One region of the Enterocloster citroniae genome, then DNA from elsewhere that is predicted to be linked to it. Evidence: riboswitches for the same ligand, from Rfam matches in the RefSeq annotation. Region 1 holds a riboswitch; each other region holds the start of a gene.
What was found. A riboswitch is a leader RNA that binds a small molecule or an ion and turns the genes downstream of it on or off. The one in region 1 is predicted to bind thiamine pyrophosphate.

Region 1 (8,027 bases):
CGGTGCACCGGCTGCAACGGCAGGCAGTGGGGGAAGCCAGGCAGGAGGACAGTCAGTGGAAGGACAGCCATCAGAAGGACAGTCAGCAGCACAGCCAGCGGCACAGAACACCCAGGGGGCAGCTGGCCAGGCCGGGGGAAAGAAAGCCGCAGAGGGGACTGCCATCACGTTCTGGCATTCCATGGGCGGTGTGAATGGGGAAGCGCTGGATTATCTTGTGAGTCAGTTTAATGAAAAAAATGAGCTGGGCATCAAGGTGGAAGCCCAGTACCAGGGAGAGTATGATGATGCCATCAACAAGCTGAAAAGCGCTCAGATCGGCAACATGGGAGCTGATCTGGTGCAGATTTATGATATCGGCACACGGTTTATGATCGATTCGGGCTGGGTCATCCCCATGCAGGAGCTGATTGATGGGGATGGCTGGGATAAATCAGTGATTGAACCCAATATTGCCGCGTATTATACTGTAGATGAGAAGCTGTATTCCATGCCCTTTAATTCTTCCACGCCCCTTCTCTACTACAATAAGGACATGTTTGAAAAGGCCGGGATATCAAAGGTTCCGGAAAGCCTTGGGGAGATTGCGGACGCAGCGGACGCCCTGGTGCAAAAGGGCGGTGCAGGGGAACCGATCTCCCTGGGGATTTACGGATGGTTTTTTGAGCAGTTCACCTGCAAACAGGGGCTTAGCTATGTGAATAACGGCAATGGAAGGCAGGGTGCTGCCACTGCGGTGGAATTTGACCAAAATGGAGCTGCTGTCAATACGTTGACCGTGTGGAAGGACCTGTACGATAAGGGATATGCGCCCATCGTGGGGAGGGGAGGCGATTCCGGGCTGGCTGATTTCAGTTCGGGAAAATCCGCAATGACGTTGGGGTCCACGGCTTCCCTCAAGCAGATCCTGGAGGATGTAAACGGCAAGTTTGAAGTCGGTACCGCCTATTTTCCAAAGGTAAATCCTGAGGACAAGGGCGGCGTCTCCATCGGAGGAGCTTCCCTGTGGGCGCTGAACAATGAGGATGAGGCGAAAAAAGCTGCCACATGGGAGTTTGTGAAATACCTTGTATCCCCTGAGAGCCAGGCGTACTGGAACGCCCAGACCGGATATTTCCCGGTGACCACGGCTGCCCATGAGGAACCTGTATTTAAGGAGAACCTGGAGAAATATCCCCAGTTTGGAACCGCCATTGACCAGCTTCACGATTCCACTCCGGAATCCGCAGGTGCGCTTATAAGCGTATTCCCTGAGGCCAGACAGGTGGTGGAGACAGAGATTGAGAACATGCTGAACAACCATATCAGTCCCCAGGATACGGCTGCCAATATGGCAAAGCAGATCAACAAGGCAATTGAGGAATATAATCTGCTAAATGAGTGATAATAGTTGTATTGTGACGCGGTCACATGGATGAAAGGGGTTTGGAAATATGAAAACACAGGTTTGGGCCCACAGGGGCGCATCCGCCTATGCGCCGGAAAACACATTGGAGGCATTTTCGCTGGCAGCAGAGCAGGGGGCGGACGGGGTGGAGCTGGATGTGCAGCTGACCCGGGACCATCAGCTGGTAGTAGCCCATGATGAGACCATAGACAGGGTGAGTGACGGATTTGGTTATATTAAGGATCACACCCTGAGCCAGCTGAAAAAACTGCATTTTAACAAACTGTTTCCGGAGTACCGCCAAGCTTCCATCCCTACCTTAAGGGAGGTCTATGAACTTTTAAAACCCACGGGGCTGGTCATCAATGTGGAACTGAAAACAGGGATCGTCCGGTATGAAGGGATTGAAGAAGAGGCGCTTTCACTGGCCGCTGAGATGGGGATGAAGGACAGGATCATTTACTCCTCCTTCTACCATCCAAGCCTTGTTAGGCTCAGGGAATTGGACCCCTCTGTATATACCGGCCTGCTGTATTCGGACGGCTGGCTGGACGTGGCCTCCTATGGAAGGAACAGGGTCCATGTAAATGCCCTCCACCCTGCCTTGTACCATATGCAGGATAAGGATCTGGTCCCCGCTGCCATGGCCTGGGAGTTAGGGCTCCATGTGTGGACCGTCAATGAAGAACCCCATATGGAAATGCTGGTAAAACAGGGCATAGAGGCCATTATTACAAATAAACCCGATTTGTGCCGGTCCGTGGTTGACCGGATGGGGTGAAAGGATTGGTTGAATGGTAAAATTAGTGGCAGTTGATATGGACGGCACTCTGCTGGGCCCGGATGGGCATATATCCGTGCGCAATGCCCATGTGATCCGGTGTATGCAAAATGCAGGCGTAGAGCTGTTGGTATGTACGGGCAGAAGCTATGCGGATGCCCTGCTGCCTTTGGAGGAAGCCGGGCTGAAGGCAGCGGTCGTATGCATGAACGGGGCATCTGTCTATGACTGGAAAGGACGGCTGATCCATAAACAGGAGCTTGCCCGGTCCCAGGTGGAACATATACTGGAATGCTGCCGGAACGAGGATGTTATCTTTGATTTTATGACAGACAGGGGGAGCTGCACCATTGCCGGTGAGGAGGAGTTCAGGGAATGTTTTGAGCGCGATATCCTTCTTCCCATGGCGGAATACTCCTATGAGAATATAAGACGGAGATTTACGCTGATACCGCCCGGTGAACTGCTTTGCAGGGGATTGGAGTTCTATAAGATATCCGTGATCCATGAATCCCGCCAGGTTCTGGAACAGGTAAAGGAGCGGCTTAAGGCAGTGGAAGATCTGGCAGTGGCCTCATCCTTTATCACCAACCTGGAACTGACCCATATTGAGGCCCAGAAGGGCAAGGCCCTGGCCGCCTATGCATCCATGAAGAATATACGGCTGGACCAGGTCATGGCCATAGGTGACAGTGAAAACGACTATTCCATGCTTTCCATGAATCTGAAATATACGGTTGCTATGGGAAATGCCATGGAACGCATAAAAAATACAGCCAAATGCCAGACCCGTACCAATGCACAGGACGGGGTGGCCTATGCTATTGAGAATCTGGTCCTGTACAAGGAGGCCGGCAGGGCGTGACGGAACATGAGCAAAATTGACCCAATGCATTGACAAAGCAAATAACCAGTGCTATGCTTATTGACAACAGGGAGCTTGTAAAGCAGGCTGAGAGGAAGTAATCGAACTTCGACCTATTGTACCTGATTTGGGTAATGCCAACGTAGGGAAATATGCGCCGGTTAATTGATTGTATATCATGGTTCATATCCCACGGGGTATGGGCCTTTTGTTTTTCATATCCAGAAGCGGTCAGAATATCCAGGATCGAGTACACCATAAGATAATGGAGGAAATAAGTATGAAAATGAGTGTTAAAAAGTTGGCGGTAAGCGCCATGCTGGTGGCTTTGGCAGTGTCACTGTCCAGTTTTGCGATCCCTATCGGAGCGTCCAAATGTTTTCCCATCCAGCACCTGGCAAATGTGGTTGCAGGCGTGTTCCTCGGCCCGGGGTACGGTGTGGCCATGGCATTCTGCACCTCGCTGATACGCAACCTTATGGGCACGGGAAGCCTTTTGGCATTTCCGGGAAGCATGATAGGAGCCCTGATCTGCGGCCTGGCGTACCGGTATTCCGGTAAACTGATGCTGGCCTATGCGGGAGAAGTTTTTGGCACCGGTATCGTGGGCGGTATCCTGTGCTACCCCGTGGCAACCATGGTCATGGGCAAAGAAGCAGCCATATTCGCCTATGTGATGCCGTTTCTGATGAGCACGCTGTGCGGCACTGTGATCGCGGCATTTTTAATCGGGGTGCTGTGCAAGTCCGGGGCATTTAAATATATGAAGCATTTGCTGGATACGGATATCCAGCCGTCTAAGGCAGTGGGAAAATAAATACCGGTGGAGATACGGACACCGGTGGAGAAACAGATAACGGTGAGGATACAGACACCAGTGAGGAAATGGATACAGCGTCATGATACATAGAGAATGGATAAAAGAGATCAGAAATACCGCCCCGCGGATCCACTGCATTACCAATTATGTGACAGCCGGGGATGTGGCTAATATGATACTGGCTGTGGGCGGTTCGCCGATCATGGCTCAGGGGATCAGGGAGGTGGAGGACGTAACCACCATCTGTCAGGGGCTTGTGCTGAACATGGGGACCCTGGAGGAAGAACGGGTGGATGCCATGATCCTGGCCGGAAAAAGGGCGGCGTCACTGGGGCATCCCATTATCCTGGATCCCGTGGGTGTTACCGCATCCGGGTTTCGCCGGGCATCTGCTTTAAGGATCTTAAGGCAGGTGCCTGTATGCGTCATCAGAGGAAATGCATCCGAGATCTGTGCACTGGACCAGGCGTTTGGGGGAATGGACCGCGGAAATGTATGCGGTGTGGATTCCTGTACAGATTCCGTCATGGACGGACAGGTCTCATCAGCCCTGTCCCTGGGACGCCGCACCGGCGCAGTGGTTGTAATGACCGGAAGCGTGGATGTTGTGGCCGGTCAGCACCAGGTGGTGACTGTAAGGAACGGACATCCCTGGATGGCGCGTATCACGGGGAGCGGGTGCATGCTGGACGGCGTCATGGGCGCGTTCTGTGCCGTGGCGGCCAGGTATGAGGACAAGGGCCCGGCTGAGGGCGGAGACCCGGTTGAGGATGGAGGCCCGGCCGAGGGAGGAACAATCGGCAGAAATGGCGGGGATGCGTATGTGCAGGCCGCCGTAGCCGCACTGTGCGCCCATGGGATCTGTGGGGAACTGGCAGCTGAAAAGGCCATGGAAAGCGGTGGCGGAACCGGTACCTTCAGGATGTATCTGATGGATTATATGAGCATTTTAACGGATGAAATGCTGGAAGGAGGCAAACGGATTGAGATTTCATAAAGACCAGCTTTTGATATATGCGGTGACGGACAGGGCATGGACAGGGGGCAGGAGCCTCTGCGGGCAGGTGGAGGAAGCGCTTAAGGGCGGTGCCACCATGGTCCAGTTTAGGGAGAAAAGTCTGGAAAAGAAGAACTTTGACCAGATACTGGGAGAAGCAAAGGCACTGAGGGAGTTGACGCAGAGGTATCACGTTCCCCTGATCATAGATGACAACATGGATCTGGCAGAGGCATGCAATGCGGACGGGCTCCATGTGGGGCAGGATGATATGGATGCCCAAGCAGCAAGAAGGATCCTGGGCCCTGACCGAATTCTGGGAGTCACGGCAAAGACCGTGGAGCAGGCACTGAGAGCCCAGGCACAGGGGGCTGATTATTTGGGAAGCGGTGCTGTTTTCGGCACCACCACCAAGGCGGACGCACGTCCCATGACCATGGAGACCCTGCGTGAGATTTGTGATAGTGTGGATATTCCGGTGGTTGCCATCGGAGGCATCAACCTGGGGAATATCGGACAGCTGTCAGGCAGCCATGTGGCAGGAGCAGCCATTGTTTCAGGGATCTTTGCGGCTGAGGATATCTGCGGGACAACCCAATGCCTGGTGGAGGAAATGAAAAAAAGTTTGAATTTATTTCCAAAAACAGTTGACAATTCAAAATGATGTGATTATAATAAGTTCAACATTCAACAAAACATAAAAAACTGTTGAGCAGGAGTAAGTAAGATCATAATTCCAGGCGCAGAGAGCTTCCGGCCGGTGTAAGGGAGCATTGGATTAGAATCTGAATGGACCTGCGAGGGCAGCTGGAAACCGGAAGCGTTTACGCTGATGGGAGTATGGGCTGACGGGTATCCCACCGTTAACAGGGAGGACGCATGATGGTGCGTTACAGAGCGGGCGTATTTTATTTTTGTTCAATAACACAGCATCAGGTTAATTTTAACTTGATGCTTTTTATTTTTCCTTTTCACAGGAATGGAACGGAAACAACGTCAACCAGGGTGGTACCGCAGAAGTATTAAAAGCTTTTGTCCCTGCCGATTGAATCGGCTGGGGATGGAGGCTTTTTTTGTGTACAGAACACGGCGTCCAGTTTATGCAGCCACATTAAAAACAGTAAACCCACATGATCATTTACCCGGAAAGGAGCCACACATGATAATCCCAACCTGCGAAGAAATTTTAAAACTTGCTCCCAAATACGACATTATTCCAATCTGCCGCGAAGTATACGCGGATGTGATAACCCCCATCACCCTGCTCCGCCGTATCGCCAGGCAGAGCAAACGGTTCTTTCTTCTGGAAAGCATTGAGGGAGGAGAAAAATGGGGGCGCTATTCCTTTCTGGGATATGATCCCGTTATGCGCGTGACCTGTAAAAGCGGATCCGTGACCATTGAGAGCAGCTTAAGGGAGATACCGTCCCGGACCCTGGCCTCGGATCAGCCCCTTCAGGTCATCAGGGAGATCCTCTCCCGGTTTAAGTCCCCCAGCCTGGAAGGCCAGCCTCCTTTTACCGGCGGGTTTGTGGGATATTTTGCATATGCCATGGTGGAATATGCAGAGCCGGTCCTCCATATTTCCAGGGGGAGCGCCAATGATCTCGACTTAATGCTGTTTGACAAGGTTATTGCCTACGACCACTTAAAGCAAAAGATAGAAATCGTTGTAAACATGAGAACGGGCAGAACAGCAGATCCCGATCCCCGCCCCAGGGAGACCCAGTATCTGGAATATCTGATGAAGGAGTATGGAAGGGTCTGCGGGGAAATTGAAACCATAACATCCCTGATCAACCAGTCCAGTCCGTTGGAAAAGATGACATCCCCGGATAAACCGGTATTTACCTGCAATGTGTCCAAGGAAACGTTCTGCCGCACGGTGGAAAAGACAAAGGAGTATATTCTGGACGGAGACATTTTCCAGGCAGTCATATCCAGACAGTTCACAAGTCCCTATAAGGGCAGCCTGCTGGGGGCCTACCGGGTTCTGAGAACCACCAACCCGTCACCCTACATGGTCTACATGAACATTGATAATGATGAGATCATCAGCACCTCACCGGAGACGCTGATCCGGCTGAAGGACGGACGCCTCACCACCTTCCCGGTGGCAGGTTCCAGACCCAGGGGAGCCACACCGGAGGAGGACAGACAGCTGGAAAAAGAACTTCTGGAAGATGAAAAGGAACTGTCGGAGCACAACATGCTGGTGGATTTGGGACGCAATGACATTGGAAAGATCGCAGCCTTTGACTCCGTGGAGGTGACAGAGTACAAGATGATACACCGGTATTCAAAGATCATGCACATCTGCTCCCAGGTGGAAGGCGATATAAGGCCCGGGCTGGACGGATGCTCCGCCATCGAGGCCCTCCTGCCCGCAGGTACCCTGTCAGGGGCGCCAAAGATCCGGGCATGCCAGATCATTGAGGAGCTGGAGCAGGTGCCCAGGGGAATATACGGCGGGGCGCTGGGATATCTGGACTTTACCGGCAACCTGGACACATGTATTGCCATCCGCATGGCGGTAAAACAGGGAGGAAAGGTAACTGTGCAGGCCGGAGGCGGTATTGTTATGGACAGTGTGCCGGAAAATGAATACGAGGAGTCAGCCAACAAAGCCAGGGCAGTGATAAATGCCATTATAAATGCAGGGGAGGTAAATGACAGATGATCCTTCTGATTGACAATTACGACAGTTTTTCTTACAACCTGGTACAGATGATCGGCAGTATAAACCAGGATATACAGGTGGTCAGGAATGATAAGATCACCATCCGGGAGATAGAGGATCTGGATCCCAGCCATCTGGTGTTATCTCCCGGTCCCGGTTATCCGGGGGATGCGGGCATTATGGAAGATGCGATCAGGCAGCTGAAGGGCAGGGTACCCATCCTGGGAGTATGCCTGGGACATCAGGGCATATGCGAGGCATTTGGAGGAACCATCTCCCATGCAAAAAGGCTGATGCATGGAAAACAGAGCAGGATCGAGTTAGACAGCAGATCGCCTTTGTTTAAGGGGCTGCCTTCCAAAATCCAGGCAGCCAGATACCATTCCCTGGCAGCACAATCCGGGAACTTACCGGAGGAACTGGAAGTGACGGCCAGGGATTGTGAAGCAGGTGAGATCATGGCAGTGCAGCACAGAAAATACCATGTCTACGGGCTT
Region 2 (8,027 bases), on a different contig from region 1:
AACAAGCCCTCCTTTGTGCTGACCCGGGCAGAGGGCTGCGCCAAAGGCTCCGGGCGTTCCATAGAGGCCTACCACATGTTCCATGCCCTGGTGGAGGTGAAGGACCTGCTGCTGAAGTTTGGGGGCCATCCCATGGCAGCGGGGTTTTCCCTGGAGGAAAAGGACGTGGACGAGTTCCGGAGACGCCTGAATGAGAATGCCAGGGAGCGTTTGACGGAGGAGGACTTTATCCCCAGGGTGTGGATCGATGTTGCAATGCCCTTTGAATACATAACGGAGCCGTTTGTCAGGGAACTGGAACTTTTGGAGCCATATGGGCAGGGGAATGAGAAGCCGCAGTTTGCCCAGAAAAGCATGGTGATCCGCAGTGCCCATGTGATGGGGCGAAACCGGAATGTGGTACGGCTGAGTCTGGTCAATGAGCGGGGAGTATCCATGGACGGCGTGGTATTTACAGATGGGGACCTGTTCATGGAGGAGAAGGGAAACAGCCGCCTCATGGATGTGATCTATTATCCAGGCATTAATGAATACAATGGGAACAGGAACCTGCAGATCGTGGTAAAGGACTGGAAGTTCCATTGATGACAGCGCTTTAAAGCGCCATCATCCCCGACATGATACATCCGCCAACGGCCCCACATGACATGACTTCCCGGATCTGGGCCGCCTCCAGGCGGATGCCTCCTATGGCATAGACCGGTATGGAAACGGTTTGGCATATCTCCCTTAAAAAAGCAGTTCCCCGCGGGGGCAGTCCCTTTTTACAGTCAGTGGCATAGATGTGGCCGGCTGTCAGATAGGTGGCTCCCAGGGACTGGGCCTCCAGGGCCTCATTGGCGGCATGGACCGATACACCGATGGTGGTGAATCCGTCCAGCTGTTTTTTTTCGGCCGCCTCCCTTAATTTCCACAGCGGCAGATGGATTCCATCAGCACCCAGAATGTGGGCGGCCTCTGTAAAGGTGTGGAGGATGCAGGGAACCTGATAGGATGCACACAGTTTTAAGACCTCCCGTGCCATGGATTCATAGTCTGCCTCATCCATGTCCTTTTCCCTCAGGACCAGGGCTGCCGGATGAAAACAGCATATCCGGCGGACCTGGTCCATAAATGGCCGGGTGCAGAGACTGCGGTTGGATACGGCCATGATGCGGTCCCTTATTTCCTTTGGTATTGTTTGTTCTTGTATATTACACATAGATATAATCACTCATCACCGGCTGGAGATTCCTGCTCAGCAGGTCGCGGAACACCTGATCCACGCTGCGGTTGTCGGAAATCTCAAACTGGCTGTCTCCTTCCTCTTCTATTTCCTCTGAATGTCCTCCGATCCCGGTGCTTACCCCGGCAGATACCTTGGTGGCCGCAATGGATGCCAGATGATCCCTGACCCTGGCGCATTCCCTGGTGGACACGGTGATGCTGGCCCAAGGCATAAGGAGACGGTAAGCTGTGACCACCTGAAGAAGCTGTGTCTCATGGACATCCATGGGATTGATCTTGTCATTGTTGATAATGGGTCTGAGGCGCGGGCAGGAAAACGCGATCTCCCCGTGGGGATATTTCTTTTGAAGCAGCCAGGCGTGGCATCCGGTTGCAAATGCGTCCTTGCGGAAGTCCGACAGTCCTAAAAGGGCTCCCAGACCCACGCCCCTCATTCCGCCCTTCAGTGCGCGTTCCTGGGCATTGAGGCGGTACGGAAAACAGCGCTTGTGGCCGGACAGGTGCAGGGTCTCATATTTGTCCGGGTTATAGGTCTCCTGGAATATGGTTACGTAATCCACTCCGCAGCTGTGCAGGTAAGCGTACTCATCAGAGTTCAGGGGATAGATCTCCAGGCCGATCACCTTAAAATACCTGCGGGCGATCTTACAGGCTTCTCCAATATAAGAGACAGTGGACTTTGCCCGGCTTTCACCGGTAAGGATCAGGATCTCCTTCAGCCCTGTGCGGGCAATGGATTTCATTTCCTCCTCGATCTGTTCCGGTTCAAGCTGTGCACGCCTTATCTTGTTCTTGCAGTTGAAGCCGCAGTAAATACAGTAGTTTTCACAATAATTCGCAATATAGATAGGGGTAAACATGTAGATGGAGTTGCCGAAATGTTTTCTGGTTTCTACCTGGGCAGCCTTTGCAATGTCTTCCAGCAGAGGCTGTGCGGAAGGGGAGAGCAGGGCGGCGAAGTCCTCCAGGGTGCGTGTTTCATGGGCCAGGGCTGCTTTGACATCCGCGGCCGTGTACGCTGACGGATCATAGGCGTTCATAAGGGACAGGACCTGCCTGCCGATTTGTGAATCCAGTACCTCCATATCGGGAAGATAGGCCATGTGGTCAGTGCGTTCCTTTTTCAGGTCCTGGCTGATCTGGGGGTTCAGGATACTTTCATTCATGGGTTCATTGTTCTTTTCATTTTGAGACATGGTGTCACCTCTTTTTATCATAGGGTTTGTGGTTAGTCGTGGAGAAATCCGGTCAGGGGGGAGGAGGCACTGGCTTCCTTGTCCAGTGTCCTTCCAAGACCTGCCAGGTATGCCTGCCTTCCGGCTTCAATGGCCAGCTTAAATGCCCCGGCCATTGCCGGTACGCTGCCTGCTGTTGCGATGGCTGTGTTGGCCATGATGGCGGCGGCGCCCATTTCCATGGCCTCACAGGCCTGTGAGGGGCGTCCGATCCCCGCGTCAACAATAATGGGAAGATCTATTTCATTGATAAGGATCTGAATGAATTCCCTGGTGCACAGTCCCCGGTTGGTTCCGATGGGAGCGGCCAAAGGCATGATGCAGGCGGCTCCTGCACTGGCCAGATCCCTGGCCGTGTTCAGGTCCGGGTACATGTAGGGCATGACCACAAAGCCTTCCTTGGCAAGGATTTCCGTGGCTTTGATGGTTTCTGTGTTGTCGGGCAGCAGATATTTTGCATCGCGTATCACCTCTATTTTTACAAAATCCCCGCACCCGGCCTCCCTGGAGAGACGGGCGATCCGGACGGCCTCCTGTGCGTTCCTGGCGCCGGAGGTGTTGGGAAGGAGGGTGACGTGGCTGGGTATGTAGTCCAGGATATTGGCGATGCCGCCTTCATTTGCCCGCCGCAGGGCAAGGGTGATGATCTGGGCTTCTGCCTGTTTTACGGCTGCCTGGATCAGATCCAGGGAATACTTTCCCGATCCCAGAATAAAACGTGAGGTAAAGGTGTGGCCTCCGATGATAAGAGGGTCGCTGCAGGAGCTTAGGGCTGTCTGCTCCGTGTTTTGTTGTTCCATTTTTGTTTGTTCCATCTTTGTCTGCTCTCTTTCTTTTTGTTCCATGTTTCAATTCTCCTTTGCTTTTAAACTGTGCAGCGGCTGTCTCTCAGACGGTCTCCTCTCCAAGGATCAGCCGTGTGATCATATTGGCCTGGTGGGCGGCGCAGAGCATGACCCTGGGCGCCATAAGGCCGTTTCCCGGCCCGGGAAGGGAGGTGCCGTCTCCGCACACATAAAAATGCCTCCCGGCTCTTTTGGTACAGATACTGTTGCCGCTCCCGAAACCCGCCATTCCGGACGCGGATACCAGGAACTTGTCCGGAAACTGTTCCAGGATCCCATTGGCCAGCATGGCTTTTGCCTCAGGGCGGTCAAAGGCTTCGCATATGATGGTCTCATGTTCAAACAGGGACTGGATGTTGGATTCAGTGACCCTGACACAATGGGTATATATATCCAGGAAAGGATTGATCTCCTTTAATTCATGGGCCAGCGCAAGGGTTTTGTACATGCCCAGGTGGCGCGCCGTATATTGCTGGCGGTTCAGGTTGGTTATGTCCACAACATCAAAATCAATGAGATGCAGGTGGCCCACGCCGATCCTGGCCAGTGCAAACGCCACATTAGAGCCCAGGCCTCCCAGCCCTGCCACAGCCACCCGGGCATGGTCCAGTTTTTCCTGGACCTGGGCCGTGTGCCGTTCGGTCAGGGCACGGTGAAGCTGCTCTTTGTTTAAGACAGTGTCCATATTCAGCCTCCTCCTACAAAACTTACGATCTCCAGTACATCATCATCCCCAAGCCGGGTAGTGCCATAGCTTCCTTTGGGCAATATGGAACCTCCAAATTCCACTGCAATCCTGTCCAGACGGTATCCCTGTTCCAGCAGATACTCCTCTACTGTGACCGGCTGTGACAGCTGCGTTTGCCTGCCATTGATCATGGGCATTTGTTACACCTCCTTTTCCGGCAGTGGGCGCTGGGAAGCTCCTGGCGGCAGGAAAGCTTCCGGCGTACATTGCAGAATAAAAAAATGTTCACAAAGCAATACACCCGCGGTGGTGCACCCCTTCATGAACATAGATTCACTCTGTCTGCCTGTATTTAATTGTGGATTGCGGACCGGATCTGGTCCCGTATGGTGGAGAGAACAACAAAATACGGGAATACCAAAGTATTCCCGCTAAGAAGTTTCATGATCGGTCCCTACGTTGGCATTATCCAAATCAGGTTCATGGGTCGAAGTTTAAAACTTCCTCTCAGCCTATTCATAAGCTCCCCGTTTTTTACAAAATCCAGTATAGGACACGGGAGCGGGTTTGTCAATACTGTTTTTAAAAACAGGGGGAGGGGAATTGGATACCTCATTTGGATACATCTGTATGAATCCATTGTTTGTTAAAATTGGATAAGTAGATATGTAGATAAATCATATTGACAAATTTTGACGAATTTTGTATAATAAGTTAATTTACATTGTCATTGTAATTCGGTATGGTCTTACATATTGCATGGTATATGCGGGTTAATACATACATATAAAAGCAAAATCACCAAGACATGCGCCTTTTGGGAGGGCGCAGGGGTGGCTGCGTGCTGCAGGAAGCCTGTACCGGACCCTTACAAGACAAAAAGAGGAAAGTATGGAGGAACACGAATGGGAAAGTATATTGGGAAAAGACTGCTGACTTCAGTGGTCATTCTGTTCGGTGTGTCGGTGATTGTTTTCTTCCTGGTCATGAGCATCCCCGGCGACCCTTATTCCGGCATGTACTCGCCGGATATCCCACCTGAACAGATCGCAGCAAAATTGGAGGAGCTGGGTGCCAATGACCCCTGGCCCGTACAATATGTAAAGTGGCTGGGCCGTGTGGTGACAGGTGACTTTGGTTATTCTATCTGGTACAAGACCCCCGTCATCGGCATCATCCTGGACAGACTGGGAAACACCGCGCTGCTGGCATGTGCAGCCATTGCACTGAGTACCCTGTTGGGTATTACTGTTGGTATTTATTCGGCAAGGCATAAAAAGGGAATCGTGGATAATACCTCGTCCATCCTGGCTTTTGCAGCCATTTCCATTCCCAGCTTCTTCTTCGGCATGGTGCTGATCAAGATCTTCGGCGTCAACTTAAAGCTGCTGCCGATTTCCGGAATGGTTACGGTATCGGCCAATCCTGTCACAGGCCCGGCCTATGTCCTGGATGTGGCCAAGCATATGATATTGCCTACCATTGTCCTGGGTCTGATGAATGCGGCTACCATGATGCGCTATACCCGTGCCAGTATGGTGGATATCCAGTCCATGGACTACATACGAACTGCCCGTGCCAAGGGCCTGCCTGAGCGCAAGGTCATCTATAAGCACGGTCTGAAAAACGCCCTGAGCCAGATCATCACGATCCTCAGCCAGCAGATTCCCAGTCTGCTGTCCGGTTCTCTTTTGACAGAGACGGTGTTTCTGTGGCCCGGCGTTGGCCGTTTGAACTTTGAAGCTGTTAACCACCGCGATTACCCGCTGATCATGGGCATCGTGCTGATTTTGGCCAGTTTTACGCTGATTGCCAACCTGATCGCCGATATCTCTTATGCTCTCATTGATCCCCGGGTTCTGCACGAGGAGAAAGGATGAGGATGATGGAAATAAAAAAAGAAAAGATCCAGACTCCTTTCCAAGAAAGTCTGAAGAAAATTTTATCCAACAAGCTGTGTTTGGTCAGTCTGATCGTGCTGGTGATCCTGATCTTGTTTTCTATCTTTGGCCCCATGTTCACAGGATATGAATCTGATTCCATTGACCTGCTGAATATGCTTACCGGCCCCAGCGATACGCATTTGCTGGGCACGGATGAATTAGGCAGGGATATGTTCACCCGTCTGGCTGAAGGAGGCCGTGTATCCATCAGCGTGGGCTTGATCGCAACGCTTTTTAAGCTGTGTATCGGTGTGCTGCTGGGCTGTATTGCAGGTCTGTACGGCGGGATTGTGGAAAGTGTCATTATGCGTATCGTGGATATTATTATGTGCTTCCCCTTTTTTGTCATTGCCCTGTGCATCGCTGCCATCACCGGTCCCAGCTTCCATAACACGATTTTTATCATTGGTATTCTGGGCTGGCCCGGTGTGTGCCGTATCGTGCGCAGTCAGGTGCTGAGCCTGAAAAATGTTGAGTATGTGGATGCAGCCCGCTCCCTGGGCTTAAACCAGATGGAGATCATCTTCCGTCACATCCTGCCCAATGCCAGCGGTCCTATTATCGTCTATACCACCCTGAGCGTGGCTAACGCCATCCTGATGGAGGCGTCCTTAAGTTTCCTGGGTCTGGGTATCGCTATGCCACAGTCCAGTTGGGGCACGATCCTGTCCACTGCCCAGAACATGCAGATCCTTCAGGACTGCTGGTGGATGTGGATTCCCGCAGGTATCCTGGTCCTGAGCACCGTTCTGGCTATCAACTTCCTGGGTGACGGCCTGTCCGAGATCCTGGATCCTAAGAAAAAAGGAAGGGGTGCTGACTAATGGCGGAACATGATATATTCTTTCAATTAAAAGATCTTTGGATCAAGTTTGGCCCCGCGGGCAAAAGCTATCCTGTTGTCAAGGGGATCAACCTGAATATCGAGCGCGGCAAGGTGCTGGGGCTGGTGGGTGAGTCAGGCTGCGGCAAGAGCGTCACCATGCTTTCCTCCATGGGCCTTTTGCCCAAAAATAACTGCGAAGTCACCGGCAATGTCCTCTTTGATGGACAGGAGCTGAACGGACTGCCTGACAAGGAATTCCAGAAGATCCGCGGAAAGCGTATCTCCATGGTGTTCCAGGAGCCTATGACCAGCCTTAACCCTGTGTTCACCGTGGGCCAGCAGCTCAGCGAAGTGCTGGAACAGCACCTGAACATGACCGGACAGGCCAACAAGGCCAAGTGCCTGGAACTTTTGAACCTGGTATCGATCCCTGATCCTGCCAGTGTATATGACTATTACCCGTTTAAGCTCTCCGGCGGCATGCGCCAGCGTGTGATGATCGCTATGGCCCTGGCCTGCGATCCCGAGCTGGTCATTGCCGATGAGCCAACTACGGCCCTGGATGTAACGACCCAGGCGCAGATTATCGATCTGTTCAAAGAATTGCAGAAGAAGCTGAACACCACCATCATCTTTATATCCCATGACCTGGGGGTGATTGGTGAGATCAGCGACAACATTGCTGTCTTGTATGCCGGTTATGTGATGGAGGAATGTGATACCAAGACCTTGTTCCGCAATCCTCTGCATCCTTATACCTTCGGCCTGATGAGTTCCCGTATGGGACGCAGCCTGAAAAACAAGGGTAAGCTTTACAGCATCCCCGGAATGGTGCCCAGCGCCGAGAATATGCCGGCGGGATGTCCCTTTGCCCCTCGCTGCCTCAAGGCAGGCGGCCAGTGCGCCTGCGAGATCCCTCCTTTGGTGGAGGTAGAGCCTGGCCATAAAGTACGCTGCTGGGAGGTGACTAACCATGTCGAAGCCACTGATTGAAGTTGAAAATCTGAAAAAATATTTCCCTCTGGGAAAGAACCCTTTTAGCAAGAAGAGCGGCCGCGTGGTCAAAGCTGTTGACAATGTGTCGTTCCAGATCAATGAGGGCGAGTGCTTTGGCCTGGTGGGTGAGTCCGGTTCGGGCAAATCCACCACGGGCCGTTGTGTCCTGAACCTGCTGTGCCCCACCAGCGGAAAAGTATATTTTGACGGCAAACCCATCTTTGATGAGGAGAAGGGCATTGCCCTGAACCGCAAAGAGATGATGGA
Region 3 (8,027 bases), on a different contig from region 1:
GGTCAGGCTGCCTACTTAACATAACAACCTTTTGGGAGAATTTCAACCGTTAAAATAAAAATGTAAGAATTCTTCATAAATTGGGAATTACGCGAAGGGGCGGGCGGGGTGCATCCATTGATTAGAAGAATGGGAATGGTGCGGCGGATACGGCGGCGGTTTGAATAAAAAGCCAGCCGAAATTAAGCCCCAGGCCCCGGGAAACTCCATTGATTCAATCGATGGGGTCCCCGGCGGCTGCGTTTTTATTCCGGCTGGCTGAATGTTTACGAAACTTCTTAATCTATTACTTCGATGCTCTGGATCACTGGCTGGTTTTCTTTAGGGACCGTGCCGTTGTTGTCCACTGGCTGGATATCTTTGCAGATGGCGTCCACAACCTCCATGCCCTCTGTCACATATCCGAAACATGCATATTCCCCATCCAGGAATGTGCTGTCCTCATGCACGATAAAAAACTGTGAGCTGGCGCTGTCCTTGATCTGGGAACGGGCCATGGAGATGGCTCCCCTTGTGTGGGACAGCGGATTTTCCACACCATTGCTTGCAAACTCGCCCTTGATCTCCTCATCGGAACCGCCCATGCCTGTGCCCAAGGGGTCTCCGCCCTGGATCATGAAACCGCTCATGATCCTGTGAAAGGTGAGCCCGTCATAAAATCCATCCTTTGCCAGCTTCAGGAAATTGGCAACCGTTATGGGGGCATTGTCCCCGTCCAGCGCCACGTCAATGGTGCCGTAATCTTTTACAGTGATCTTCACATGATGGGTTCCGGCCGCTGCCTCCAATTCCTCAGCGGACGGACCGCCGGTTGCTTCGCTTTCCTTTACCCCTGCTTCACTGCCATTTGCTGCGCTGCCTGTTTCTGCATTGCCGCTTGTCTCCTCCGCCTTTGCGGATTCTGTCTGGCTTTCAGTCTGGGCCTGGGTGGTCTGAGCCTGGGCAGATGAACTGCCTGATCTGCCGCTGCAGCCGGACAGCATGGAAACTGCCAGCAGGGCTGCCGCACCTGCACATATCCATTTTTTCATAATAAACACTCCTCATTCATCCGGGATCTTCCGCCCTTTGTTCCCGGGCCCCCGGTTAATTGGGCGCATATGTAAACTGCATGCACTGTGCCGCAGCCCATACGCCCTGGTTTTAAACTGCCAGAGCATATTGTAACATCCATGAACAGTCCAGTAAAGTATTTTATAAAATTATCACACTTTTATCACATTTTGGGTGTTGGTTTTATGGCCTGCCGTCACACGGTAATATACCAGGCACAGGCCCATGGTAGCCGCCATGTCGGGGAGCGTGCTGCCCACAGGCGTATCCACATGCATAAGGATTCGGTAGATCACAAACCCCGCAAACCATATGACCAGATTGGAAATGCAAAAGGATTCCCTTTTGTGATCCTGTTTTATGAAAAAGTAATCCATGATCTGGATGGCGATCATGGGAGCGAACACGGAACCGATCAGATACAGAAAATTGGTGATATTATCCATGGGAAACATCATGGCCGCCGCGGTACCTATGACCGTAACAGCCACAGCCGCCCACTTTTCCTTGATCTTTTGGGAAATGGACACACTGGATACCCCCGCGGAATACGCGTCCAGGAAGGTGGTTGTCACTGTGGAAAGTACAATGATGAGCAGGCCCGTCAGTCCCAGGCCGGCCTTTACCATAATGATGGAAATGTCGTACTCGCCTGTATAAATGGCAGCCCCCATTCCTATGACATACATAAAAATGCTCACAACGCCGTACACCGCTGCGCTTGCCGCTGTTGCTGCAAACGGACGCTCTGCCTCCCTGGTATAATCGCTGATCAGCGGGAACCAGGAAAGAGGCATTGCCACGGACAGCTCCACTGCTGCTCCAAAGCTCATGGCCTCCCCTGAAACTGCTTCCGCTGCCCCGTAGCCTGTGAAGATCACGCGGCACAGGATCAGGGTAAGGATAAAGAGGGCTCCCATAGCCAGGGTATTGATCTTCCCCAGATTCTGGATGCCGATCAGGATCCACACCAGGATCAATCCTCCGATCACCAGGCACCAGATCCACTTCCCTGCCGGGAAAATGCCTCCCGCTGCCAGCGCCCCATCATAGATCATAATGGAGGTCCAGCCCACCAGCTGCAGCACATTCAGGGCGCAAAACAGCAGGCTTCCCCGCTCACCGAAACTCATTTTAACGGTTTCCATGGAACTTTTCCTGGTATAACCCCCAATGAGTCCGGCCAAAAACAGCAGCACGCAGCCGATCACATGACCCAGAAGAATGGCGGCTATGCCTTTTTCAAATCCCAGTGGAGCCAGGTAAGTGCCTGTCAGTATCTCTGCAATGGACACGCCTGCCCCAAACCAGATCAGCCCGTTGCTGAACACAGAAGTTCTTTTTTCACTCATATTCCCGCCCTCCCTAATATTCGCCTTTAATGGCAAACGCATGGTTCATGGGACCGCTGCCCCTGCCAAGGTCCAGCATGGCTCCAAGCGCCCCGGAGAGGTACGCCTTAGCCTTTTCCACTGCCATATCCATCTCCATTCCCTTGGCCAGGTTGGAGGCAATGGCGCTGGAAAGGGTACAGCCCGTGCCGTGGGTATTAGGGTTCTGGATCCGTTTTCCCATAAACCAGCGCAGCTCCCCGTTTCTGTATAAAAGGTCATTGGCATCATTGTGCTGGTGTCCGCCTTTGCACAGCACGGCACATCCGCAGTTCTCCCCAATGATCCGGGCCGCCTCTTCCATATCCTCCTGGGAATTGATCCTGATCCCTGACAGGATTTCCGCCTCCGGGACATTCGGTGTCAAAAGGTCTGCCATGGGAATCAGCCGTTCTTTCAGTACCTGGACCGCTGCTTCATCTATAAGCCTGGAACCGCTGGTGGCCACCATGACCGGATCCACCACGATATTTACCCCATGATAGGCGGACAGCTTATCTGCGATCACCTCGATCAGCCGCGATGAGGAAACCATCCCGATCTTGACTGCGTCCGGAAAGATATCTGTAAAGATATCATCCAGCTGCTCACCCAAAAATTCAGGTGTCACTTCCATAATCCCTGTTACGCCGGTGGTATTCTGTGCAGTCAGAGCAGTGATCGCGCTCATTCCATATACCCCATGAGCGGTCATTGTCTTTAAATCCGCCTGGATGCCGGCGCCTCCGCTGGAATCACTTCCTGCGATTGTTAATGCTGTGTACATAGTTATTCTCCTTTTCGCATTAATTTTCTTAGGCGACAGAAGGTGGTGCCCCCAGCCTGCCGCCTGGGTGCCCATTGGGCTGATTCCCTTTTACCGAGTGATAATATCCACCGATGACACATATTGCCGATTCCGCGTATGGCCCATTCCACACCTGGCCCATTCCGCACAAAAACGGCGGTGCACCAAAACAGGTGCACCGCCGGCATATGATCTCCTATGGTCCCTACGTTGGCATTATCCAAATCAGGTAATGGGTCTAAGCATGAACAGCTTACTCTCAGCCCACTTAAGTGAGCTCCCCGTTGTCTGTATTAACAATACTCATTATAACTCTTTTTGGGAAAAATGCAATCCATTTTTCCATTCTTCCCCTGGGCACGCCTTACTCCGCCATGGCCCGGTCCACGATCTTCACCATGGCTGTAAAGGTTGTGCCGTCATAATCCACATCAAACTCATCCCCGGGATGGTTCAGGATCCTCCGGATACTGAGCATGCCCAGACCTCCGTCCTTTTTGCTGGAAAGGATCTTTCCCCCTCTCTGTGTGATCTGTCCGTTATAGGAATTTTCCACCATCATCATCAGATGGTCATCCATCCACCGGGCCTGGACCCGTATAAAACGTGCTCCGCTGATGCGCCTGCAGGCTTCAAAGGCATTTTCCAGCAGGTTTCCGATAACAATGCACAGCGTCAGGTCATCCACGGGCACGTGCGCCGACAGGTCGGCCCTGGCCTCAAAGGTGATATCCTCCTGGCGTGCTCTGGCTGCATATTCCTGAAGCAGTCCGTTAACTGCCTGATTCTGGCAGAATACCATCTGGGCCGTCCGGTCCAGTTCCTCCTTGAGGTTTTTAAGGTACCTGTCCTGCTCCTCCTTTTCCATGTTCTGCAGGGCGTGGATATGGTGCCGGAAATCATGCTTAATGATACGCACCTGCTCAATATAATCAAGGGTCTGGTTATAGTGCTCCCTCTGCTTTCCGATCAGCTGCCTTGCAAACTGCAGTTCCTCCTCCGTTTTCCTTCGGCATGTGATCTCCAGGGTATTTCCCAGGATCATCACATAGAGGATCAGGATCATGGCACAGAGGGCCATAAAGAACAGGATATCCTGGATCCCCCGGGATGCCAGGGAACGAGGGGAGAAAATGCTGTTTGTCCCAATGGCAAGCACCACAAGGGAAACGCAGGGATAGGTGAGAAGCAGGGAACAGGAACGGGTGGAAAGCTGTGAAAAAAGGCGGTCCACCGCATCTCTCAGCCAGAACCGCACAAACAGGCAGAAGCCGGCCGCGGAAACAAGGGATACCAGAACACAGATCTGGCCGTAGGACAAGGGAACACGGCTGCCCAGCACCCAGGCTGCAAATTCGTTCAGGGATGTGGAAAGCACGGCGAACAGCCATGCTGAAACATAAAGAAATGCCTTTTTCAGCAGACTGCCCTGAAAAAAGATGAGGAGCACAAGGAAAAACAGGCATGAAAAGATGCCCTGGAAAACAAAAAAGATCTCTTGGGGAATATGAAACAAGGACTGCATGGATACCATGATGACCCACAGATAGGCTGACACTGCGGCTATATTCTCCCGGTTCCTGTGCTTTGGCTCCAAACATACGAAAATAGGCATCATACGCACTGCCAGGTTAATCAGATTCAGAAAAATCGTACATGCGTTATCGTTCATGAAAACCTCATTTCAGGCGGTGATGGTAATATGCATTCTTGCTCTGCTTGTAAAAATTCCTGGAAATGGGGATCAGCTGTCCCTCCCTCATGTGAAAGCAGGAATCCTCCAACCGCTCCACCTGTTCCAGATTCACCACGTAGCTCTGGTGGCAGCGCAAAAACTGCGGATGCTCCTTCAGCTCCTCCTGGAGTTCCGACAGCTTCTGCCCGATTGCCAGCGTCTCCCCGCTTGTCAGGGTCACAAATACCCGGTGCAGGCGGTTCTCAAACCAGGCGATCCGCTCCAGCTTAAGGTGTACGGGAACACGGTTGTGGATAACGGATATACACGCTTCCCGCTCTCCCAGGTACTGGTTTACCACACGTTCCATGGTGGCCTCAAAATGATTCCTTTCCACCGGCTTTAGGATAAATCCTGCCGCATTGACGCTGTACCCATCCACCGCGGCCTCCAGGGATGAGGTGATGAAGACCACCGCGTGATTCCCCTTTCCCAGCCTGGCCGCTGTCTCAATGCCGGTCAGCCCAGGCATCAGCACATCCAGCAGATACAGGTCATACTCCTGTCCGGCTTCTATGAGTTCGCTCCCTTTTTCATATGTATCAATATGCACTGCCATTTGACGCCCTTCAAAAAATACGGACGCGTATTCCACTATGAAATCACACTCTTCCCTTGTGTCGTCACAGACAGCGATCCTTAGCACGTTTTCATCCCCCTCCGGCAGACTCCCTGGTCTGTATCCATAAGATCCGCAGTTTTCTCTACAGCGTTTTTCTCTATTTTATGGGCATTCCTTCCATAAGTCAAGTTTGGGATTTAAATGTCATATTCGGTATCAATTCTGCAGAAGTGGTTATTTATTCCAACAGCAGGGGTATGTTACACTTATTGTATGAAAATATGTAATAGTTCAGGACGGCGGAAAAACGGGTGCAAAAGCGGGCGTTACGCTTGCTTATAAGTCCGTTTTGGCGCCCATTTTCACATCGGATGGACATCCGATGCTTCTTGACCGGCTCTTCCGGTCAAGAATATGAGCCGTTCTGAACAGTTACAAAAATTTTATACAGGAGGGATTTTATGGGTACAAATATCATTGTAACAATCATCGTAATCGTCTACCTGCTTTTTATGCTGTGGATTGGCTGGTATTCTTCCACCAAAATATCCACCAACACCGACTTCATGGTGGCCGGACGCCGTCTCGGCCCGCTTCTCATGGCCGGAACCCTGGCAGCCACGGAGATCGGCGGCGGCAGTTCCCTGGGCGTTGTGCAAAACGGTATGTCCGGATACGGCCTCAGCGCTTCCTGGTATATTACCACCATGGGAATCGCCTTTATCATCCTGAGCTTTATTGCCCCCAAATTCCGGGCCGCGACCGTTAAGACGGTTCCTGAGTATTTCCGCAGACGCTACGGCAGATCCTGCGGCATCATCACAGCCGTCATCATGCTGCTTCCCCTGGTGGGTCTTACCGCCGGACAGTTCATTGCCTCAGCCGTTATCCTTTCCACCATGCTGAACATCGATTACCAGGTTGCGGTAATCATTGTGGCAGTGGTGGTAACCGTTTACTCCATCATGGGCGGCCTTTGGAGTGTCACTCTCACCGACTTTGTCCAGGTATTCCTGATCGTGATCGGCATGATCATTGCAGTCCCCTTTGCCATGAACTATGCGGGAGGATGGAGCCAGGTCACTGCCAATATTCCGGAGGGAACCCTGAACATGTTCCAGGGCTATGACCTGTTTGGGATCATTTCCCTGGTCATCATGTACACGGCCACCTTCTCCGTAGGCCAGGAGGCAGTATCACGTTTCTATGCCGCCAGGGATGAAAAGGCTGCCAAGAGAGGCGCATGGCTGGCTGCACTGGTGAACTTTATCTATGCATTTATCCCCACCATCCTGGGCATCATCACCCTGGCCCTGATCAACATGGGCAAGTTCAGTTCCACCCAGTTTGAATCCGTTGGCGCCCGCTACGCCCTGCCGGTTCTGGCCATCAATACCATGCCCGCCCTGATCTGCGGCCTGCTGTTTGCCGGGATCATCTCCGCTACCATGTCCAGTTCCGACTCCGACCTTCTGGGCGCCGGCTCTATATTTGCCAACGACATCTATAAGGCAGTCCTAAAACCGGATGCCTCCAGCCAGTCTGTTATGACCGTGACAAAAGTGGTAATGTGCCTGGTAGGCGTTGCCTCCATGCTTATCGCACTCTTTAATACCCAGAGCATTGTATCCATCCTGATGTTCTGCTTCACCCTGAGGGCCGCCGGTTCCTTCTTCCCCTATGTGATGGGGCACTATTGGAAAAAAGCCTCCACGGCCGGAACCATCGCCTCCCTGATTGCAGGGACCGTTGTGGTCGTGTATCTGGAGCACGTATCCAAAGGCATGCTCTTCGGAATTAAATTCAGCCAGCCCATCATACCGGGCCTTGTGGCAGCATTTATCTGCTTTGTCATTTTTTCCTATGCCATGCCGCCAAAGGTGGCGACAACGGAACTGGCCCCGGAAGAGGACGATTGACACCGGATGGGATCAGATTCATCAGGATCTGCTGTTTAAAAAATAAAGGTGGATGCCGGACACATATTTGTGTTTCGGCTCCACCTTTTCTGATGTATCCTTCTGGTTTACAAATTTATCTTTCCGGCTTAACGTTCCGGTCCTCACTCTTGATTCAGCGCTTTCATTACGGTCCTGTACATCTTTCCCACCAAAGCCTTTACCCCCCGGCTGTACAGTCCCCCATCATCACGTTCCAGCCCTTCCGCCAGCATGCGGGACGCGCCACCGGCGGTTTTGTCCAATTCAGCCAAGTGGATAAAAGGATATCCCCACAATAAAAATTCATACAATTTATCACATACCTCCCCGAATCCCATTAGGGAATGGATCCTCAGCAAACGGATCACGGAATCAAAGACCAGATAAAACAATCCGCCAAACCGCGTCTGTTCTTCCATACAGGACTTCAGGGCTCGCTTTTCCTCCTGCTTCAGAAGTGAAAACACTGCCCCGATCACGCTGTCGCAGGTATAATATACGATCTGGATACTGTTAAAAAACATCTGAAAATTCTTGCTGACCGCAGGCATACAAAGCT
Region 4 (8,027 bases), on a different contig from region 1:
GGGCTTCCAGCCCCACGATCTTGCCCGTGCTCAGATTGCACTTGGGCTGACCGTAAAAGGTAAACTCCCCATGTTCCAGCCCCTTCTGGACCTCAGAAAGGAGCTTGTGGTTTTCCTCCATCTGCCGCATCATGCGGCTGTCATACCGGCAGGCCCGCTGGGCATAGCTGCCCTTTACCGATGACAGGGCAATGCAGGCCCGGTCATACATGGTGCTGATGGACAGGCTTTTATCCTCTATTCCATAAACACCAAAGGCAGGGAGAAATCCTGCCGTACCGCCGCACTGCCTTACATATTCCATGATCCGCTTTTGCAGCTGCCCGACAGCATCCTCCTCATCGGGAAGGATGATGACAAAATCATCTCCCCCCATGTAGCCCGCCATGCCGCCGTACTGGTCCTGTATATCCCTTAAATGGCCTCCCACCCGGGCCAGAAGCCGGTCCCCCTCCTCCTGTCCGTACCACTCGTTAAACAGCTTAAAATGCTCAATATCAACCGCCACCAGGCAATAACCGCCACAGGCTTTAAGGACAAACTCCCCGGCCCGCTTAAAAAACACGGTGCGCCTGTAAAGACCGGTGAGCTGGTCCATGTCCGTGCCCTGGGAAAGGGACTTCTTCATCTCCTCCTCCCGGCGCTTCTGCTCACTGATATCCTGGATAAAGCACATGAGGATGTCCTCATCATCTCCCCCCTGATTCAGGGGAACCGCTATCTGGGCCACCCAGCAGTAAGATCCGTCCGTCCTCTTTTTCCTGAACTGTCCCTTTAAGACCGAACTCCCGTTCCGGACCCCATGCTTTAAAAACTCTTTTATCCTTTTCGCATCCCAGAACTCCCTGAACGCCCGGGCGTCATCCGGATGGATCATATAACTCCCCACATCCTCAAGCATCCTGTCCAGGGGGCCCTCCGTATGGGGGATCATATACTTGTTCTCCACATGGTACAGTATCTTATAGGAATTCCTGGTAAAATTCAGTTCAAACAGCTCATCATACGCAGACATATTGGTCAGATTATAGAACAGGTTTTTATTTCCCTCATAAATTTCACGGACCAGCACCATATTGCAGGTGCCTTTTCCGGGCCAGTCTATCTTACCCGTTCCCACCTCCAGCCATTTTTGCACTACCTTATTGTAGAATACCACAGCGGATCCGTCCCTTTTGCTGAAGGGACATTCCTCACAAGGCCTGCTTTCCTGGCACAGCTTCTCATAACAAAGATCCCCGCACTGTAGCTCGGGAAATTTCTCCTGCAGGGTGGAATTATAATGAACGATCCGGTAATTATCATCAATAATGTAAATGCTGGTTTCATTACTGCATTTCATGGTGTTCATGCATGACCTCTTTTCTGCAATCTGCTGACACATATAACCCTATTATATTATTTTTTTCATGTATCCGTCAACCAAAGAATGGAATTGCGGACAGACATATAGGTGCACAAAAGGGACTTCCGGCCTTTACAGCCGGAAGTCCCCTGGTTCAACCTGTCACAGTGCCGCCTCAGAGTGCTCTTTCAGATGGTTTAATATACATTTTTTATATTCCAGAAATGCTTCCGTCACATGGAAATCCCCTGATCTGGGTTTTGGCTCCCTGACCACGATCTCACCTGTGATCCTGCCCGGCTTTCCTGTGAGCAGGTAAATACGGTCGGACAGCAGCACTGCCTCATCAATATCATGGGTGATAAACAAGGTTGACAGGCGGATCTGCTCCAACACATTCAGGTACCAGCTGTGGACCGACTGCTTGGTCAGCATGTCCAGCGCTGAAAAGGGCTCATCCAAAAGGGCCACGCTGCCTGAAAAGAGGTAGGTCCGAAGGAGCGCGGCCCGCTGGCGCATGCCGCCTGAGAGCTGGGCCGGGTATTTTTTCTGTGTACCCTCCAGTCCGAACTGGGCAAAATATCCTCCCGCCTCCTGCCTGGCCTCTTTCTTTTTCATGCCCTTTATAATAAGCGGAAGGGCCACGTTGTCCTCGATCGTACGGAAAGGAAACAGCAAATCCTTCTGCAGCATATAGCTGACCCGTCCCGGGCATCCTGTGATATCCTCTCCCTCCATCAATACACGCCCCTTGTCCGGGGTACTTAAACCGGCTATGATATTGAACAGGGTGGTTTTTCCTCCCCCGCTGATCCCCAGGAGGGAAACCAGTTCCCCTTTATTAAGCTCAATGGAAATGTCCTGGATAACCGGCTCCCCGTCAAAGGATTTGGACACCCCTTCCACCTTTAATTGTACCATCTGTTCCTCCTTGCCCCAGGGGCGCATTTCAGGGCGGCGTCTTAACAGCCGCCCTGCTGGATCTCCTCACACATGTCAGGGCAGATAATCATTGGAAAAACCTGTGTTTTCCTCAATGGGCGTTTCCACAAGCCCCTTTTCATTCAGCCAGCTGTAATACCCATTCCACCGGTCCGGTGAAATATACCCCCACCGCTCCGCATCTGCCTGGTACTGATCCGCCAGGTAGATCTGGCTTGCCTTTACAAGTTCAGGATCCAGCTCAGGGGCGGCCTTGCAGAGAATGTCCGCAGCTTCCTCAGGTTCCTTAACGGCATCCTGATAACCTTTACTCACCGCTTCCATGAACGCCCTGACCGTATCAGGTTCTTGTTCCAGGAAATCATTATTGGCAATGATGACCGGGGTATAAAAATCAAATACAGGATTCAGGTCCGCAAATGCAAAATAATCCGTTTCCAACCCCTCGATCTCTGTCTTTACGCCGGCCCACGCATAGAAGATCCAGATAGCGTCCACTGATTTTGTCTTAAGGGCCGTAACCTCGTCTGTTACCATACTGGGAATCAGCTGTACTTTGCTGAAATCACCGCCGTCCACCTCCATCACGTCCTGGATGGTGGCTTTTTCTATGGGCAGATCCCATGTGGCATATTTCATGCCTTCCAGCCCTTTGGGCCTGTCCATCCCTTCCCCCTTGCGGGAAATGATGCCGGATGTGTTGTGCTGGATAACAGCTGCCACCGCAGTCACGGGCAGCCGGGTATCCCCTGAAAACGCAGGCGCCAGGCTGTCCTGGAAGGACATTGCAAACTGTGCCTTGCCTGAGGCAACCAAAACCTCAGCTCCGTTTTCCGGCGGCTGCACAATGCTTACCTCCAGTCCTGCATCTTTAAAATATCCTTTTTCCTCCGCCACATAAATTCCTGTGTGGTTGGTATTAGGCGTCCAGTCCAGTACAAAGGTGATCTCCTTTGGCGGACCCTCCGCCTGCCCGGACGTCTCCTCTCCTGCCTGATCTTTATCCGGTGCCGCTTCCTGCCCGGATGGCGCCGCTTCCTGTCCTGATGAGGCTGCCTCCTGTCCGGGTGACGTCTTCTCCTGACCGGACGGGGCCGCGCATCCTGACAGCATGATTACAAGCACAGCCGCCCCAAGGACTCCTGCGTATCTTTTTTTCTTCATATTCTCCTCCTGAATCCTACTGTGTGCTCTCGAAGATTCCGAAAGTACACTACTCTATCCAACTAATTCTTAACGTTTTTCCCAGGGCATGCACTTTTTCTGAAGCAGCTCCACCAGCCACATAAGCAGCAGGCTGATCATTGAAATAAGAAAGATCACTGCAAACATTTTATCAAATGAAAATGCCTTTCTGACCCGTGTCATGTACACGCCCAGTCCGCCGAATCCCCCCAGCCATTCTGAGATCACGGCGCCTACCACTGCATAGGATGCTGAAATCCTGAGACTGGAAAAAAACTGGTTCAGCGCTCCGGGAAGCTTAAGGTAACGGAATATCTGCATACGGCCCGCCCCCATTGCCCGAAGAAGGTTCACTGCGTCCGGATCAGCGGACTTAAAACCTGTGAGAAGTCCCACGGTGATAGGAAAAAACGTTGTGATGACAATAAGTATGACTTTGGGCGTCATCTCATACCCGAACCACAGCACTAAAAGCGGAGCCATGGCCACAGCCGGAACCGTCTGGGTCAGGACGATCAGGGGATAGAATGCCTTATATGCCTGCTCAAACCGGTCCATCAGTACTGCGGCAAAAAATCCGGTTGCAATTCCAAATCCAAGGCCCAGGGCTGCCTCCGTCAAAGTAATCCTGGCATTGTCCATCAGAGCAGGAAACTCGCTCACAAAGGTACGCGCCACATGGACAGGCGAGGGCAGCATAAAGCCCTCTATGATTCCCATGGACACGGCAGCCTGCCACAATATGAGTATGGTGACAATGGCCGAACAGGACCAGAATTTACCTGTGGTGTTTTGTAACTTTCTTTTCAATGGTAAGCACATCTCCTTCAGGGCGGTAGGATACCTTGATATATGCCGCCACGGATGGCGCACCTGCCCTGACGGCAATGTGCTGGCACTCTTTCACAATATCCATAAGCTGGTCATAGTCGCCTTCAATGGCCGTCTCAAACGGTCCTACATAATAGTTTAACCCGGTGCTTTTGATATAATCAATGACCTGGTCCACAATGCGGATCAGCTCCTCATCGTTCTCTGCTTCCGGTAATGTCTGAATTGCTACACTTGCGTTCATAATTCTCTCCTTTTCTCTTATTGTCCCATAGGATGCTCCAACAGAACAGAATATAAAAATCCCGCCAGGACAATCCTGGCGGGACATCACAGACATGGTCTGAATACTCCCTACGCTGGCATTATCCAGATCAGGTGTCAGGGTTCGGAAACCTAAGTCCCATCTCAGCCAAGCAAGCCCAGCACCCCTCTTGATTTTCTTGCTTCAGTATACTACCCGTGATATTAAAAGTCAATATATGCCATTTAATATATTATATCCCCGCTTTTATCTCCTCAGTTTGAAGATCACCATGGTCAGTGATCCCTCCGGGCCGGGAAGAGGACTGTTATAGGTCAAAGTAAATGTGGTCTCCTCCGGAACTGCAATGATAAAGGAGACAGATCCCACCGCACTGGACCGTCCTTCCCCGGTCATGAAATAGATCCCATATTCAATATGAGGTCCGCCGTTATAGGACGGCGTGATCTGCATATATGTCTTTTCAGAATACAGTACGGTCACCTCATAAAAAATGGAGTAATATCCTGGCTGGAGAGTGATATGGGTGGGATCGGTCAGCACAATATTACCTGTGTCGTCCGCCACGCCAATTCCCATGGGTATCTGCTGTGCATTGACATACAGTGCCGCAAAATTGATAAAGGAAGCAAATATGTCGTTGGGTACCACACCGGTGGGGCCGGTAGGACCGGTGACACCAGTAGCGCCTGCAGGTCCGGTGGCTCCTGTTGGGCCTGTTATTCCCGCAGGACCTGTATCTCCCTGATTTCCCTGAGGGCCGGCAGGTCCCTGAGGGCCGGTGGCTCCCGATGGTCCCTGGGGGCCGGTGATCCCCGGGTTTCCCTGTGGTCCCGCAGGCCCCTGGAGTCCCTGAGGGCCGGTGGGACCGGCCGCCCCCTGAGGGCCGGTGGCTCCCGTGTTCCCCTGGGGGCCGGCAGGTCCCTGGGCGCCTATGGGTCCCATAACCCCGGTACTGCCGGTAGCGCCTGTTGCCCCTGTTGCTCCCTGGGCGCCGGTGGGTCCAACCTCACCTCTGAACCCCATGGGTCCCTGAAGGCCCTGGGGGCCGGTAACTCCCTGAGGCCCGGCTGCTCCCTGGGGGCCGGTGGCTCCCTGAGGCCCGGCTGCTCCCCGGGGGCCGGTGGCTCCCTGAGGCCCGGCTGGTCCCCGGCAGCAGCACCAGTCATTGCATCTGCATCCGCTGCCGCATCCATTTCCGCTATTGCACCCACTTCCGCTGCCGCAGCCTTTTTTGCCGCATCCATTTCCATTGCTACATTCATTTATATCGTCTTGATACATCGTACTCTCCCCTTCACATAGATTACAAAGCAAATGCACTTCCGGATCGTTCCGGCAGTGCATTGCGTTCGTTACTTTTATTATATGCACGTCTGAGTTCCCCGTTAATCCAGGGCGTACATAAGGGGAGTGCCCATTCCCGGGGGCAGCGTCTCCAGACTGCTAACAATTCCCTATAAACACATGCTTAAGGGATTTACGGGCAGTCTCTGCCAGGGAATAGACCGTACGGATATCAGTAGCCCCCCGGTCCGTCATCTTCCACCTTGGGAAAAACCGTGTGATATGGAGGGGAATGTCCGAACTGATCCCACCAACCCAGGAGGCCAGCTCCTTAATCTCCTGTTCTGAATCATTTTCCCCCGGCACGATCAGGGTGGTGAGTTCCACATGGCAGGCTTCAGCCGCCCGCTGGATGAAATGCCGGACCGTCCCCAAATCTCCGCCCAGCTTTGCGTAAAACTGGTCCGTAAACCCCTTCAGGTCAATATTCATGGCATCGGTAAGGGGCAGGATCTCATCCAGAACCGGGTCCGTCACACTTGCATTGGTTACAATCACATTCTTCATCCCGGCTGCCCTGATAAAACGGGCCGTGTCACGCACATATTCCCATCCCACCAAAGGCTCATTGTATGTGTATGCCACTCCTATATTTCCCCGGGGCCTTAGGGCCTGGGCCCGGGCAGCCAGTTCCCCCGGCTCTATATAAGCCGCTTCGCTTTCCCCCTCCCCGGCCATGGATATCTCATGATTTTGGCAGAAGGGACATCTCAGATTGCATCCGAAACTTCCGGCCGACAAAATCATGGTTCCCGGACAAAACATGGCAAGAGGCTTTTTTTCAATGGGATCCAGAGCCAGGGAAGTGATCTTCCCATAATTTACAGGTATGATCCTCTCCCCCGTATTCTTCCTGGCCCGGCAGAACCCGGTCTGTTCCCTGTCCAGTTCACAATGGTGCATACACACATCACATCTGATCTTCATCCCTTATCACCATGCCTTATGACCTGGAACCGCTCCAGCCTGACATCCATATCATCCGCATCGATTCCGGCTTTCTGTTTCGCGATCTCCAGCTGCTCCTCCACTGTGTCCACACCGTCCAGATTTGGCAGAAGCAGGCCGCGTCTCTGCCCTTTGGTGACAATGACCCCGTAATGCTTTACGTCCAGTTCCTCCGTTCCGCTTATGGGCTGTGTCTCTCCCAAAACATCCACACTGTACACAAGGCGGCACAGCTCTTCCTCCATTACGGATGGGAACCTTGGATCATGGATCCCGGCGCTTACCGCGTTCTGTATGATTTCCTCAGCCACATTCCGGCACACAGGGCCAATGGTGCCGATGCACCCCCGCAATGCGCCGTTCTTATGAATGGACACAAACGTCCCAGCCCTGGTGTCCAGCATCTCCTCAGGCAGTTCATCTTTAACCGTATCCAGGGAAATCATCCTTCTTGTGCGCACATAGTGTTCCAGGGATCTTCTTGCAAGGGATACATAGGCGTCCTCCCCATCCTGCATCTGCCTGCATCTCTCCTGTTCAGCCGCCTCGTACTCCTTGAGGAAATGGCGGCTTTTATCTTTTCCTTTCACCATAAAGGTACAAATGCCGTATCCCACTCCAAAGGGGCCCTGATAGGTCAGGCGTCTGGACTCTACAGCCATGCCGTCCATGGCCCCCGCCATCATGGTAAAGCTTCTGTGGCCGCATTCCCCAGCCTTTTCACAGAATTCTTCCTTAAACTCCAAAAGCTGTCCAAACCGGGCATTCCCCATAATCTCCATGATCCGTTGGTCATACTCCGGCCCCTGGGCGCTGTACCCGTAAGGTCCGTCCCCTTTCAGCTTATGGGACAGATCTCCGCTGGCTATGATTACCACTCTCCGCCCCAGACGTGAGACTGCTTTTTCGATCAGCTGTCCGGCCTTGTAATGATCCGCAAAAGGCAGACCGGAACCACCTATGCGGACCAGCCTGTAATCCCTGTAGTGCTGGTTCACAAAAAACAGCGGTACCATGGTTCCATGATCCAGAGTCCTGTCCCGTTCCCCCTCCGTTCCCATGGGAAAATCCGCTTCATCCGCCAGACTGCGCAGTTCCTTTACCAGCTCCCTGTCATATTCAACCTCCACGGCTTCCTGAGGCGCAAGAAACTGACCGAAATCT

Region 2: linked by a shared signal. The riboswitch ahead of thiS (sulfur carrier protein ThiS) and the one ahead of thiW (energy coupling factor transporter S component ThiW) in region 1 are both predicted to bind thiamine pyrophosphate.
Region 3: linked by a shared signal. The riboswitch ahead of thiD (bifunctional hydroxymethylpyrimidine kinase/phosphomethylpyrimidine kinase) and the one ahead of thiW (energy coupling factor transporter S component ThiW) in region 1 are both predicted to bind thiamine pyrophosphate.
Region 4: linked by a shared signal. The riboswitch ahead of ABID13_RS13050 (thiamine-binding protein) and the one ahead of thiW (energy coupling factor transporter S component ThiW) in region 1 are both predicted to bind thiamine pyrophosphate.

Annotation. Positions count from the first base shown of each region.
Region 1 covers NZ_JBEPLZ010000006.1:67,557-75,583, reverse strand. Annotated here, with positions in the region: gene ABID13_RS09750 (ABC transporter substrate-binding protein) at 1-1,384, shown strand, start outside; gene ABID13_RS09745 (glycerophosphodiester phosphodiesterase) at 1,434-2,168, shown strand; gene ABID13_RS09740 (Cof-type HAD-IIB family hydrolase) at 2,182-3,033, shown strand; TPP riboswitch at 3,091-3,200, shown strand; gene thiW (energy coupling factor transporter S component ThiW) at 3,314-3,850, shown strand; gene thiM (hydroxyethylthiazole kinase) at 3,933-4,850, shown strand; gene thiE (thiamine phosphate synthase) at 4,837-5,514, shown strand; gene ABID13_RS09720 (anthranilate synthase component I family protein) at 6,010-7,530, shown strand; gene ABID13_RS09715 (anthranilate synthase component II) at 7,527-8,027, shown strand, end outside.
Region 2 covers NZ_JBEPLZ010000011.1:77,298-85,324, forward strand. Annotated here, with positions in the region: gene recJ (single-stranded-DNA-specific exonuclease RecJ) at 1-585, shown strand, start outside; gene ABID13_RS15885 (thiamine phosphate synthase) at 596-1,201, opposite strand; gene thiH (2-iminoacetate synthase ThiH) at 1,194-2,423, opposite strand; gene ABID13_RS15895 (thiazole synthase) at 2,456-3,262, opposite strand; gene thiF (sulfur carrier protein ThiS adenylyltransferase ThiF) at 3,351-3,992, opposite strand; gene thiS (sulfur carrier protein ThiS) at 3,995-4,192, opposite strand; TPP riboswitch at 4,429-4,533, opposite strand; gene ABID13_RS15910 (ABC transporter permease) at 4,901-5,875, shown strand; gene opp4C (oligopeptide ABC transporter permease) at 5,878-6,762, shown strand; gene ABID13_RS15920 (ABC transporter ATP-binding protein) at 6,762-7,757, shown strand; gene ABID13_RS15925 (ABC transporter ATP-binding protein) at 7,738-8,027, shown strand, end outside.
Region 3 covers NZ_JBEPLZ010000016.1:74,576-82,602, reverse strand. Annotated here, with positions in the region: gene ABID13_RS18940 (peptidylprolyl isomerase) at 279-1,031, opposite strand; gene cytX (putative hydroxymethylpyrimidine transporter CytX) at 1,206-2,423, opposite strand; gene thiD (bifunctional hydroxymethylpyrimidine kinase/phosphomethylpyrimidine kinase) at 2,419-3,210, opposite strand; TPP riboswitch at 3,417-3,525, opposite strand; gene ABID13_RS18925 (ATP-binding protein) at 3,596-4,903, opposite strand; gene ABID13_RS18920 (LytR/AlgR family response regulator transcription factor) at 4,911-5,612, opposite strand; gene ABID13_RS18915 (sodium:solute symporter family protein) at 5,990-7,447, shown strand; gene ABID13_RS18910 (GntR family transcriptional regulator) at 7,591-8,027, opposite strand, start outside.
Region 4 covers NZ_JBEPLZ010000008.1:126,415-134,441, forward strand. Annotated here, with positions in the region: gene ABID13_RS13030 (EAL domain-containing protein) at 1-1,351, opposite strand, end outside; gene ABID13_RS13035 (ABC transporter ATP-binding protein) at 1,508-2,266, opposite strand; gene ABID13_RS13040 (ABC transporter substrate-binding protein) at 2,342-3,451, opposite strand; gene ABID13_RS13045 (ABC transporter permease) at 3,521-4,282, opposite strand; gene ABID13_RS13050 (thiamine-binding protein) at 4,251-4,547, opposite strand; TPP riboswitch at 4,637-4,746, opposite strand; gene ABID13_RS13055 (collagen-like protein) at 4,815-5,852, opposite strand; gene amrS (AmmeMemoRadiSam system radical SAM enzyme) at 6,015-6,842, opposite strand; gene amrA (AmmeMemoRadiSam system protein A) at 6,839-8,027, opposite strand, start outside.